Regions from separate parts of the Aminobacter sp. J44 genome, predicted to be linked through region 1. Evidence: predicted binding sites of a transcription regulator. Region 1 holds the regulator's gene; the other holds the start of a gene.

What was found. Region 1 encodes LexA, which represses DNA repair genes until DNA is damaged. Its sites were predicted from a motif close to TGTTCNNNNTGTGTTCNG; they were not measured.
Region 2: L610_RS06405 (PA0069 family radical SAM protein) is a predicted target of LexA. The motif match lies at 3,799-3,816, and genes of this name have one in related genera.

What each region holds. Positions count from the first base shown of each region.
Region 1 covers NZ_VLJG01000023.1:125,957-131,503, forward strand. Annotated here, with positions in the region: gene L610_RS10895 (AI-2E family transporter) at 1-713, opposite strand, end outside; gene L610_RS10900 (SMP-30/gluconolactonase/LRE family protein) at 892-1,752, opposite strand; gene lexA (transcriptional repressor LexA) at 1,905-2,618, shown strand; gene L610_RS10910 (ComEC/Rec2 family competence protein) at 2,612-4,831, opposite strand; gene gltX (glutamate--tRNA ligase) at 5,088-5,547, shown strand, end outside.
Region 2 covers NZ_VLJG01000012.1:73,126-78,672, forward strand. Annotated here, with positions in the region: gene L610_RS06375 (tRNA1(Val) (adenine(37)-N6)-methyltransferase) at 1-572, shown strand, start outside; gene L610_RS06380 (S49 family peptidase) at 684-1,541, shown strand; gene L610_RS06385 (hypothetical protein) at 1,618-1,803, shown strand; gene L610_RS06390 (4-(cytidine 5'-diphospho)-2-C-methyl-D-erythritol kinase) at 1,816-2,682, shown strand; gene moaB (molybdenum cofactor biosynthesis protein B) at 2,694-3,251, shown strand; gene L610_RS06400 (glycosyltransferase) at 3,248-3,748, opposite strand; gene L610_RS06405 (PA0069 family radical SAM protein) at 3,892-5,046, shown strand; gene L610_RS06410 (ribonuclease HII) at 5,185-5,547, shown strand, end outside.

The DNA.
Region 1 (5,547 bases):
GTCATGCCCATGACGGTCGAGCTGATCGTCGCCGGGACCACGCGCGAAATGCGCTCCCAGCGCATCGGCAGGATCCGCTCGCCCAGCGTGTCCACCTGCTTCACGAAGTTCTCCCCGTCCTTGTAGACGAAGAACAGCGCGATCAGCATGAAGAGCAGCGTTAGCAGGAGGTCGAAGAGACCGGTGCCGGCAGCAAGCACGGCGCGGTAGATCGAGCCGATATTCGCGCCGCTGACGATCTGCACCAGTTCGCCCAGCGCGCCCGGATGGCCGATGTAGCGCTGCCACTGCTCGTCGAGCCACGGCCCGATGCCGCCCGGCAGGGTGATCATCCATTCAGGCGGCGGTGAGCCGGTGCGGTTTGCCTCCACCGCCCAGGTGAACCAGACGCCGACTTCCTTGATCGTGTAACTGATGGCGAGCACCACCGGCACGACGAGGAAGGTAAGGATCAGCGCAATTGCGATCGAAGCCGCTAGTGGGCGATTGTTGCCGCAACGGCGCAGCAGGTCGCTGTAGACCGGCCAGCTGGCGAAACCGATCACCAGGGCCGCCAGGACTGGTACCAGAAAGCCATGGAAGAAGTAGATGCCGGCTGCAAACACCAGCACCAGCAGCCACCGCGCCGCCGAAAGAGGCGGTACCAGCGCGATCCGCGTCGGAGTGGCGGAGCCGAGCCAACGCGGTTCCTGCGGTTCGAGTGTCTTTTTCATCGCTTTCCGTCGCCTGATCAGATGGAGGCCAATCTGCAGCGGACGCCCATCAATCTGATGTGTCGCATCCGCGTTCCGACCGGGTCAAGACTCGGCCACCAATGAATGCCCCATACCACCGCATTTTGAGCGGTTTCATGGCACCATCAATGACAAAGGCTCCGGTCTCCAGTTTCCGCTAAAGGATCACCCTTGGATCAGGCTGTCCCCTAAGCCCGGTTTCGACCGCAAAGACGGCGCCAGCGAGCGGCTGGCTCGCAAGCGCTTCTGCAGATAAACCTTCCTGCGCAGTGGTCACGAAAAGCGTGGACCAGTTCGGGCCACCGAAGGCCGGACACGTGATCTGGCTCACCGGAAGCTCGATCCTGAGATCCTCGAGTCCGTTCGGCGCATAGCGCGCGACGGAGGATTTCGCCCAACACGCCACCCAGAGGAAGCCATCCGCATCGAAGATGGCTCCATCTGGACTTGTCGCGACCTGCCGCAGGTCGAGGAAAATCGTCCGGTCGCCCGTCGGCCAGCCGTCCCGGTCCAGTGCCTGGCGCCAGATGATGCGCTCCCGGCTATCAGCAAAACAGGCGAACTTGCCATCCGGCGAAAAGCAGGTGGCGTTGGGAATATCAATACCCGTGTAGAGGGCTCGCAGTTCGCCCCGATAGTAGCGGTAGATGGTGCCTAAGCCCGGTTCCGCCCTGCGTCCCATCGTACCGATCCAGAAGCCCCCTTTCGGGTCTGCCCGACCGTCATTGGTGCGCAGATCTGGCCGATCCGGCTCGATCCGGCAGATCGTCTCCCGCGAGCCGCTTTCGATATTAAAGCGCATCAGGCCGCCAGCCCCCGCTACAAGCAGGTTGTCGTGGTCGATCCAGCCGAGGGCGGAGACCGGCACATCGAAAGTCCACTCGAAGACCTTCTCCTCCTTCCGCGACCGCAGCTTCTGGCCGACGATGTCGACCCAGAAAAGCTGCTCCCTGTCCGGATGCCACAGCGGCCCCTCGCCAAGCGCACAAAGCCGATCATCAAAGACTCTTGGTTCCACCAGCCCCTCCCCTGGAACTTCAATCGAAGCACCTTGTGCCACAACTCGTCGTCTCGTGCAGCAGGGCGCGCGCCTATTAATGATTGCGGAACACAAATGGAACATATAGTGTTTTGTTCAGGGTTTGTTTTTCTGATTCCAAGGGGCGCCCGATGCTTACGCGCAAGCAACACGAACTGCTTCTCTTCATCCATGAGCGGTTGAAGGAGACGGGCATTCCTCCTTCATTCGATGAAATGAAGGAGGCGCTGGACCTTGCGTCCAAGTCGGGCATTCACCGCCTGATCACCGCCCTTGAGGAACGCGGCTTTATCCGCCGCCTACCTAACCGGGCGCGCGCCCTCGAGGTTCTGCGCCTTCCCGACTCGATCGCGCCGGGCCTCAACTCAGCGAAAAAATTCTCGCCGAGCGTGATCCAGGGCAGCTTGGGCAAGGCGCCGGAGCCTGCGCGCGTGCAGGTTCCGAGCAATGACGATGCCGCATCCGGCATCGCCATTCCGGTGATGGGTCGCATTGCAGCGGGCGTTCCGATCAGCGCGATTCAGCTGCAGACCCATTCGATTGCCGTGCCACCGGACATGCTGCGCGGCGGCGAGCACTATGCGCTCGAAGTCAAGGGCGACTCGATGATCGAGGCCGGCATCTTCGATGGCGACACGGTGATCATCCGAAACACCTCATCGGCAACCCCAGGCGACATCGTCGTCGCCCTCGTCGATGACGAGGAAGCAACGCTCAAGCGTTTCCGCCGGAAGGGCGACTCGATTGCGCTGGAAGCTGCGAACCCGGCCTATGAGACCCGCATTTTTGGGCCGGACCGAGTGAAGGTCCAGGGCAGGCTGGTCGGCCTCATCCGTCGCTACTGAACCGTTTCCTTAGTTTCACTGTTCGCGCCGGCCGCACCTTGTGTGGCCGTCGTTCGTTCAGGCAATCCGCGCGCAGCCCGCGAGAAGCGGCGATGATCATGCCACGGCCGGTATGGCATGCTGATGGCGTGCCGGATTTGCGCCCGACCTTGCGCGTCAAATCGAACTTCGGCTGCACCGTATAACGCCAGATCGCGCGTGGTGAGCGTCAACGTGCCTGAGCCCGCGCAGGGATCGCTCGATGTAGCATCGGCGAGCACGAGCAGCGCCGCCAGCCCGCACGCATCACGTGCCGCGTCCTCATCTGCCGTGTAGACAATCGTGTTTCCGTTTTCATGGCGGGCGGTGCAGGTCTTTCCTGAACAGATGAAGCCGTGTTCGAGCGAGTTGTCTTCGGCTTGCGGCCGCACTACCGTGGTTGCCCGCATCGCGCGCTGCCAATTTTCAAGCGCAAAGCCGCGCGGTCGCGACTGGTTGACGGCAACAGCCCCGTCCGACAGGCGCATCGCAACGAGCCTGCCGTCCTCGGCGATCAGGACGTCCGGTCGGGCGTCAACAAGAACAAGTACTGTCAGGCCTGCGGCGATCGGCGCTGCTGCCAGCCAGCGCAGGGACGTCTGCGACATCGTCAGGATTGCGAGGCCAGCGGCCAACAAGAGGACAGAAGCGCCGGGAATTGCACCGGTAGAGTCGTAGAACGAACGCTCCGCGAGCCACTGCGCGACCGTGATAACCGCCGCGATCCCCTCGCCCATCGCAAGCAGCGGGAGGGCGTCAAGCCCGAGCGGCATCAGGATCGACGCGGCAACCGCCATCGGCATCACCACCACCGACACGATCGGCATCGCCGCAAGATTGGCGAACAGGCCGAGTGGCGAAACTTGCTGAAAATGCCACGCGCTAAAAAGGGCCGTCGCACCCCCGGCGATGATCGATGTCGCGGCGAGGGCGATGGCAGCGGCGAAGGAGTACCGTACAATTCGTCCCGGAAAGGACGGCGTACTGCGCCGGCGTCGCGGCTCCTGTCCAGCGCGGTAGCTAGTCCAGGCAGCGTAAGACGCGACGAGTGCGGCGGTTGCTGCGAAAGACATCTGGAAGGAAGGTCCTGCCACCTCATGCGGCGAGATCAGCAAGATGATGATCGCCGAGATGGCGAGATTGCGCATGGTGAGCGCCGCGCGGTCGAACACGATCGCCAGCAGCATGACCGCAAGCATGATGAAGCTGCGCTGCGCCGCGACATCCGCCCCGGAGATGAGCAGGTAGAAGGCGGCGGCTAGCAGAGCGATCACCGCCGCATATTTCTTCACCGGCCGCCGCATCGCGAAATTGGGAGCGAGCGCGAAGACGCTGCGCAGTGCGACCATCAGCGTGCCGCCGACAAGGGCCATGTGCAGGCCGGAGATTGAAATGACGTGGTAGAGGCCAGTGATGCGCAGCGCCTCGTTGATCTGCTCCGGAATGCCGGCGCGGATGCCGGTGATCAGAGCGGCTGCAATGGCTCCTTCCGGACCGCCAATCGTCTCGGTGATCCGCGCGGCCATCTTCTGGCGTAGGGTTTGGACCCACGCCATTCCGCGCATCCAGAGGGCCGGCTCGGGCCTCTCGCCCTCCACAATCTCGGGAGCGCCCATGAAGAAGCCGATTGCACCGATGCCCGAAAAGTAACTCTGAAACGAGAAGTCATAGCTGTACGGCCGTACCGGACCCGAGGGCGAGATAAGCCTGACGACGCTTTCGATGACCTCTCCTATTCCGGCATTTTCCGGCATCGAACTCGCAGTGACACGTACGATGTCCGGCGCATAGCGCAGCACGGGCCGCCGGGTGTCGAGGACCCGAAGCGTCAGTCTCACCCGCCCGGAAGCCTGTTGCTCGATCAACTCCACGCGGCCGGTCAGCCTTGTGGTTACCTCCGAGCCGAGGATGCGCGTGCCTGCTGTAAGCGTTTCAATCTTGGCGCTCACAGCACCGCTGGCAACGAGCAGCCCTGACATGGCCAGCAGACGCCAGGCGAAGTGTGTGCGCAGCCACCAACAGAGACTCAGGAGGCCGAAGACGAGCGCAGTGAGCGGAAGAAGGGTGGGCTCGTGCGGCAGGGCGAAATAGGTGAGCGCCCCGGCACCAATAAAGACCGGAATACAAAGAAACGGCGTCCCGCGATCAATTTCAGCTTCAAACGCCGCGCGCGCTTCTTGTGATATCCGTCCAATCGCGGGCCTTTCCGAGGCGCGTGCGCCAGCTTATCCGGCCTCTTCTGCCGAAAATTTGGCTCCGGGCACCATCGGTTCGCGCGAGATCGGTCCCGCCGAAGAACAGGCGGCGCTCGTCAATTTCCGCATGCTCCTCCCCGCCCATGCCGCGTTTCCCAGCCCCGTAGGCGCTTGCACGATGAGGTCGCTATGCTACATGAGCGCCAGACAAATACCATCGGCCGTTCAACGGCCAGTTTTCTCATGGATGGATCCCGTGTCCGACAAGGTTGTCACCCGCTTCGCGCCCTCACCTACCGGCTTCCTGCACATTGGTGGTGCGCGCACCGCGCTCTTCAACTGGCTTTATGCCAACCACACCGGCGGCATCATGCTGCTGCGCATCGAGGATACCGACCGTGAGCGCTCGACCGAGGCGGCAACCCGGGCGATCCTCGACGGTCTGAAGTGGCTCGGGCTCGAGTGGGAAGGCGAGCCGATCTCGCAGTATCAGCGCGCCGACCGTCACCGCGAGGTGGCCGAGGAACTCGTCCGCATGGGCAAGGCGTATTACTGTTATGCGACCCCGCAGGAGCTCGAGGAGATGCGCGAGAAGGCTCGCGCAGAGGGACGCCCGCCGCGCTATGACGGCCGCTGGCGCGACCGCGATCCGTCCGAGGCACCGGCCGGCGTGAAGCCCGCGATCCGCATCAAGGCGCCTCAGGAAGGCGAGACGA
Region 2 (5,547 bases), on a different contig from region 1:
CCAGGGTCGTGCTGGTCGAGCGCGAGGAAGAGCTGGCCGGTTGCGCCCGCGAAACTATCGCCCATCCCGACAATGACCACATCGCCGGCCGCGCTGAAGTCGTCGTCACCGACGTCACCCTCACCGGCAAAGCGCGGATCGCGGCCGGACTCGACGATTCCAGTTTTGACTTCGCGATCATGAACCCGCCCTTCAACGAGCGGGCGGACCGGCCCTCCCCCGACGAGCTGCGCCGCGGCGCGCATGTCATGGTCGATGGCCTGTTCGAAAGCTGGCTGCGCACCGCCGCCGCTATCGTCAAGCCGCGCGGCGGGCTCGCGCTGATTGCGCGCCCGCGCTCGCTCACCGAAATTCTCGACGCGATGGACGGCCGCTTCGGCGCGGCGCAGATCGTGCCGATCCTGCCGCGGGCAACGGAGCCTGCGATCCGCATCGTGATTCGTGCCGTGCGCGCCTCGCGTGCGCCCCTGTCGCTGATGCCGCCGTTGGTGATTCACGACGCAACCGGCGACCACTTCAGCACCCGCGCCGACGACGTCAACAACGGCCGGGCATCGTTGTTCGGCGACTGAACCGTCCTTCCCCCACATCTCGGTATTCTACTTCAGCCTGAATCGCGCGCGGGATATTGCGCGGCGACGTGAACAACCTACATGCGAAGCGACATACTGGAGACCCGCCACTTGAAACGACTGTTCAGCCGCTTCCTCCCCGCCTCCATGCGTAAGGGCGAAACCACGATCCCGGTGATCCGCCTGCAGGGCCCCATCATGCCGGGCGGCAACCAGTTCCGGCCCACTCTCTCACTGGCAACGACTGCGGGGCTGATCGAGAAGGCGTTTGCCATCAAGGAAGCCCCTGCGGTGGCGATCTCGCTCAACTCGCCCGGCGGCTCGCCGGTGCAGTCGCGGCTGATCTTCAAGCGCATCCGCGACCTCGCCGAGGAGAAGAACAAGCGCGTGCTGGTGTTCGTCGAAGACGTCGCTGCGTCGGGCGGCTACATGATCGCGCTCGCGGGCGACGAGATCATCGCCGATCCGTCCTCCATCGTCGGCTCGATTGGCGTCGTATCCGCGGGCTTCGGCTTCCAGGAACTCTTGAAGAAGATCGGCGTCGAGCGCCGCGTCCACACGGCTGGTCAGAACAAGGCGATCCTCGACCCGTTCCAGCCGGAAAAGCCCGAGGACATCGAGCGGCTGAAGCAGCTGCAGCTCGAAATCCACGAGACCTTCATCGACATGGTGAAGGAACGGCGGGGCGCGAAGCTCGCCGACCACCCGGATCTTTTCACCGGCATGTTCTGGACGGCGAAGAAGGGGCTCGAGCTCGGCCTGATCGACGGGCTCGGCGACATGCGCTCCTTCATCAAGCAGCGCTACGGCGACAAGGCCAAGCTGCAACTGATTTCTCCGGCGCGCAGCCTGTTTGGCCGCAAGCTTGGCGTATTTGGCAGCGAGGCTCCCGAAATCGCCGCCGCAGCGGCACATGGACTGGCTGACGCAGCCGAGGAACGTGCGATGTGGTCCCGCTACGGCCTTTGATGACCAGCGGGAAACACGCTACACTTCCGGTCGCAGACAACGGCAACGACAACCGATCGCAGGAAGGACACGGACAATGCCCCAGCTCGTATTCTTTGCCGTCGTCGGCATCGTGGCTTATGTCGGCTACCGCGCATTCGTGCGCGAGGCCGAGCGTGTCACTGCCCGCGCCCGCCGCGCCGAGGCCGAAATGCGCACCGGCTCGCACGGAACGCTGGTGAAGGACCCGGTGACCGGCGACTATCATCTGAGCAAGGACTGACGCATTCCCATCATGGCCGACGCGATTGCCGAACACGCCCCGGCCAAGGTCAACCTTGCGCTGCACATCACCGGCCAGCGCGCCGACGGGTACCACCTTCTCGACTCGCTCGTCGTGTTCACCGAGGCGGGTGACCGCATCACGGTGGAACCAGCTGATACCGACACCTTCACCATCAGTGCGCCATTCGGCGCAGGGCTGGACACCGGCCCAGACAACCTCGTCATCCGGGCGCGCGACCGCATGCGAGAGCTGACGGCCATCGCCGTCCCCCCTACCCCCGTCGCGATCCATCTCGAAAAGAACCTGCCGGTCGCCTCCGGCATCGGCGGCGGATCGAGCGATGCCGCAGCGACACTGCGGGCGCTGTGCCGCTTGTGGGGGATTTTGCCCGATTCGGAAGATCTCGACGCGATTGGGCTGAAGCTCGGCGCCGACGTGCCGATGTGCGTCAGAGCGCATACGCTGGTGGCTCGCGGCATCGGCGAGGAGATCGAGCCGGCACGCCTCCCCTCGCTGGCCATGGTGCTGGTCAACCCCGGCGTAGCGATTTCCACCCCCGCTGCTTTTCGCGCGCTTCAGCGCAAGGACAACCCGCCACTTCCGCCCGTGCCCGATGACGCCAGTTTTGAGGAAATCGTAGAATGGCTGGCGGGCTGGACCCGCAACGATCTCGAACCACCAGCCCGCAGCCTTGCTCCGGAAGTCGGCGAAACGCTTGATGCGCTGCGCGATGCAGGCGCGGCGCTCGCCCGCATGTCGGGCTCCGGCGCGACTTGCTTCGGCCTGTTCCCGAGCCAGGCGGAGGCGGAAGCAGCAGCCGCAAGGCTCGCGGCCGCTCATCCTGCATGGTACGTCAGGGCAACGCGCACGATCTAGGAGGCCAGGCCGTGGCACGCATCGACGAGAGCCGTCCGTTCATCCCCGTCGGCATTGCCGTCCTCACCGTCTCCGATACCCGCTCACTGGAGGAAGACAAGTCGGGTGCCACGCTTGCCGCCCGGATCGAGGAAGCCGGTCACAAGCTAGTTGCGCGCGACATCGTCACCGACGACATCGAGGCGATCCGCGAAAAGGTCGTCGCCTGGTCTAAGGACTCCGCCATCGACGTCGTCATCACCACCGGCGGCACTGGCTTCACCGGCCGCGACGTAACGCCGGAAGCGCTGGAGCCGATCTTCGAGAAGACAATGGATGGCTTTTCCGCCATCTTCCACCGCGTCTCCTACGAGAAGATCGGCACCTCGACGATTCAGTCGCGCGCGACCGGCGGCGTGCTCAACGCCACCTTCGTCTTCGTGCTGCCGGGGTCGCCCGGCGCCTGCCGCGATGCCTGGGACCACATCCTTTCGGCCCAGCTCGACTACCGGCACATGCCCTGCAATTTCGTGGAGATCATGCCGCGGCTCGATGAGCACCTGAAGCGCGGCGGCGGCAAGAGCGCCTAGACCACGGCCGGAACGATTTCGGCCGCGAGGATCCTCGAACGCGCCGCGCGCGCAATTGCCTGCGCCGATACATCGTCCGCCATTGCCAGCACGTCGCGGCGGGCAATTACCAGCCCTTCTTCCAGAGGCCGCCGGCGCTTGAGCAGCCGATCCAGCAATCCGCGTCGCGCATGACGCGAGCGGGTGAAACGCCCGGCGCCGCGCCCCGCCTCGACATGGGCTATCGCTGCCTCGATCCAGCCGTCCACCAACTTGGCGCCCGGCTCGACCAGAAGCAGCCATTCGCTCTTGGCGCGGCGGGCACCCGCCGCCACATCCGCACCTTCCAGGAAGCTGCAGCCGACATGCTCGGCAACCAGCTTCGTCTGGTCCGTCGATCCCCGATCGCAGACGATCACCTCGCGCACGACTCCCTCAACCGCAGCCGGCACCAGTGAGGTGAGCGTGCGCGCCAGAGCTTCCTCGTCGTTGTGCGTTTCGATCAACACGGACAGCATAGCTGCCCCAATACGCCAAACGCAGCGTCCGCACCAGACGGCGCGAACAAAGTTCTTGATTTGTTCTCCTCCGGAACATACGTTCGAACCATAGGAATGAATTCAGCGACGACGAGTCGTTTGCACGACACCGGGAGCGACGCATGGAACCGATCCGTCAGGCAGATGCAGCAGCCTTCGCACAGGGCGGCGCCGCGGCAGCCAACGCCGTGATTGACGAAAGCGGCCTGCGCATCGGCTTCGACCGCAGGCGCGGCCGCGCCGCCGGCGTCAATCCGACCGGCCGCTACGAGGCGCTGACCCGCCACGTCTTCGACGACGGCTGGAACACGCTCGAAGAGCTGCCGCCGTTCAAGACGACGGTGCAGGTGGAGCGTCCGCGCACCATCATCACCCGCAACGACTCGCCGGACATCTCCTTCGACCGCTCGATCAACCCCTATCGTGGCTGCGAGCATGGCTGCGTCTACTGCTTCGCGCGGCCGACCCATGCCTATATGGGCCTGTCGGCGGGTCTCCATTTCGAATCCAAGCTGTTCGCCAAGCCGGACGCGGCACGGCTGCTGGAGCGCGAGTTGTCGAAGCCGGGCTATGAGCCGAAGACCATCGCCATCGGCACCAACACTGACCCCTACCAGCCGATCGAGCGGCAGTGGCGCATCATGCGCGAGGTGCTGGAGGTGCTCGAGGCGCACAACCACCCGGTCGGCATCGTCACCAAGTCGGCGCTGGTCACGCGCGACATCGACATCCTCTCGCGCATGGCCGAGAAGGGTCTCGCCAAGGTCGCGCTGTCCATCACCTCGCTCGACCGCAAGCTCGCCCGGGTGATGGAGCCGCGCGCCTCGACGCCTCCGAAACGGCTGGAAGCGGTTCGCGCCCTGCGCGAGGCAGGCATCCCTACCTCGGTGATGATCGGCCCCGTGATCCCGGCCCTCAACGACCAGGAGATCGAGCGCATTCTCGAATCCGCGCATCAGGCTGGCGCGCGCGAGGCGGGCTACATCATCCTGCGCCTGCCGCTGGAGGTCGCGCCGGTCTTCAAGGACTGGCTGCTGCGCAACTATCCGGACCGCTACCGGCACGTGATGTCGCTGGTGCGCTCCATGCGCGACGGCAAGGATTACGACGCTGAGTGGGGCAAGCGCATGAAAGGCTCCGGCCCCTATGCGTGGCAGATCGGCCGCCGCTTCGAGATCGCCGCCAAGCGCCTCGGGCTCAACGCGGAGCGCCTAAGGCTTCGCACTGACCTCTTCAAGGCTCCGGGCGGCCCCGGCGAGCAGCTGACGCTGTTCTGATCCGCGGCCAGCCGCCTTTTCCAGTTCCGCTGGGGACCGCCGCACTGTCCTCGCACCAGCGGAAATCCTTCCGACCCTGCCCCTGGGCCACGGAAGGGCTTGCGGAGAATCGGAGCGGATGCCAGACATTCCCGCACAATGTCTCGTCTCGCTTCCGATTCTCCGACACTTTTCGACCTGCCCGTCAGGCCGGATTTTTCGTTGGAGATTTCTGCCCTCCGCGAAGGTTTTTGGCCGGTCGCCGGCACGGATGAAGCCGGACGCGGGCCGCTTGCCGGCCCGGTCGTCGCCGCGGCGGTCATTCTCGACCCCGACAACATCCCCGACGGTCTCGACGATTCGAAGCGTATGGATTCGGCCGAACGTGAAGCGGTCTTCGCCGAAATTCTGGCGCGCGCCGTGTCGGTCTCCTTCACGTCGATCTGCGCCCATTCGATCGACTGCGGCGACATCCGCAAGGCGAGCCTTGAGGCGATGCGCCGCTCGGTGGCAACGCTCTGC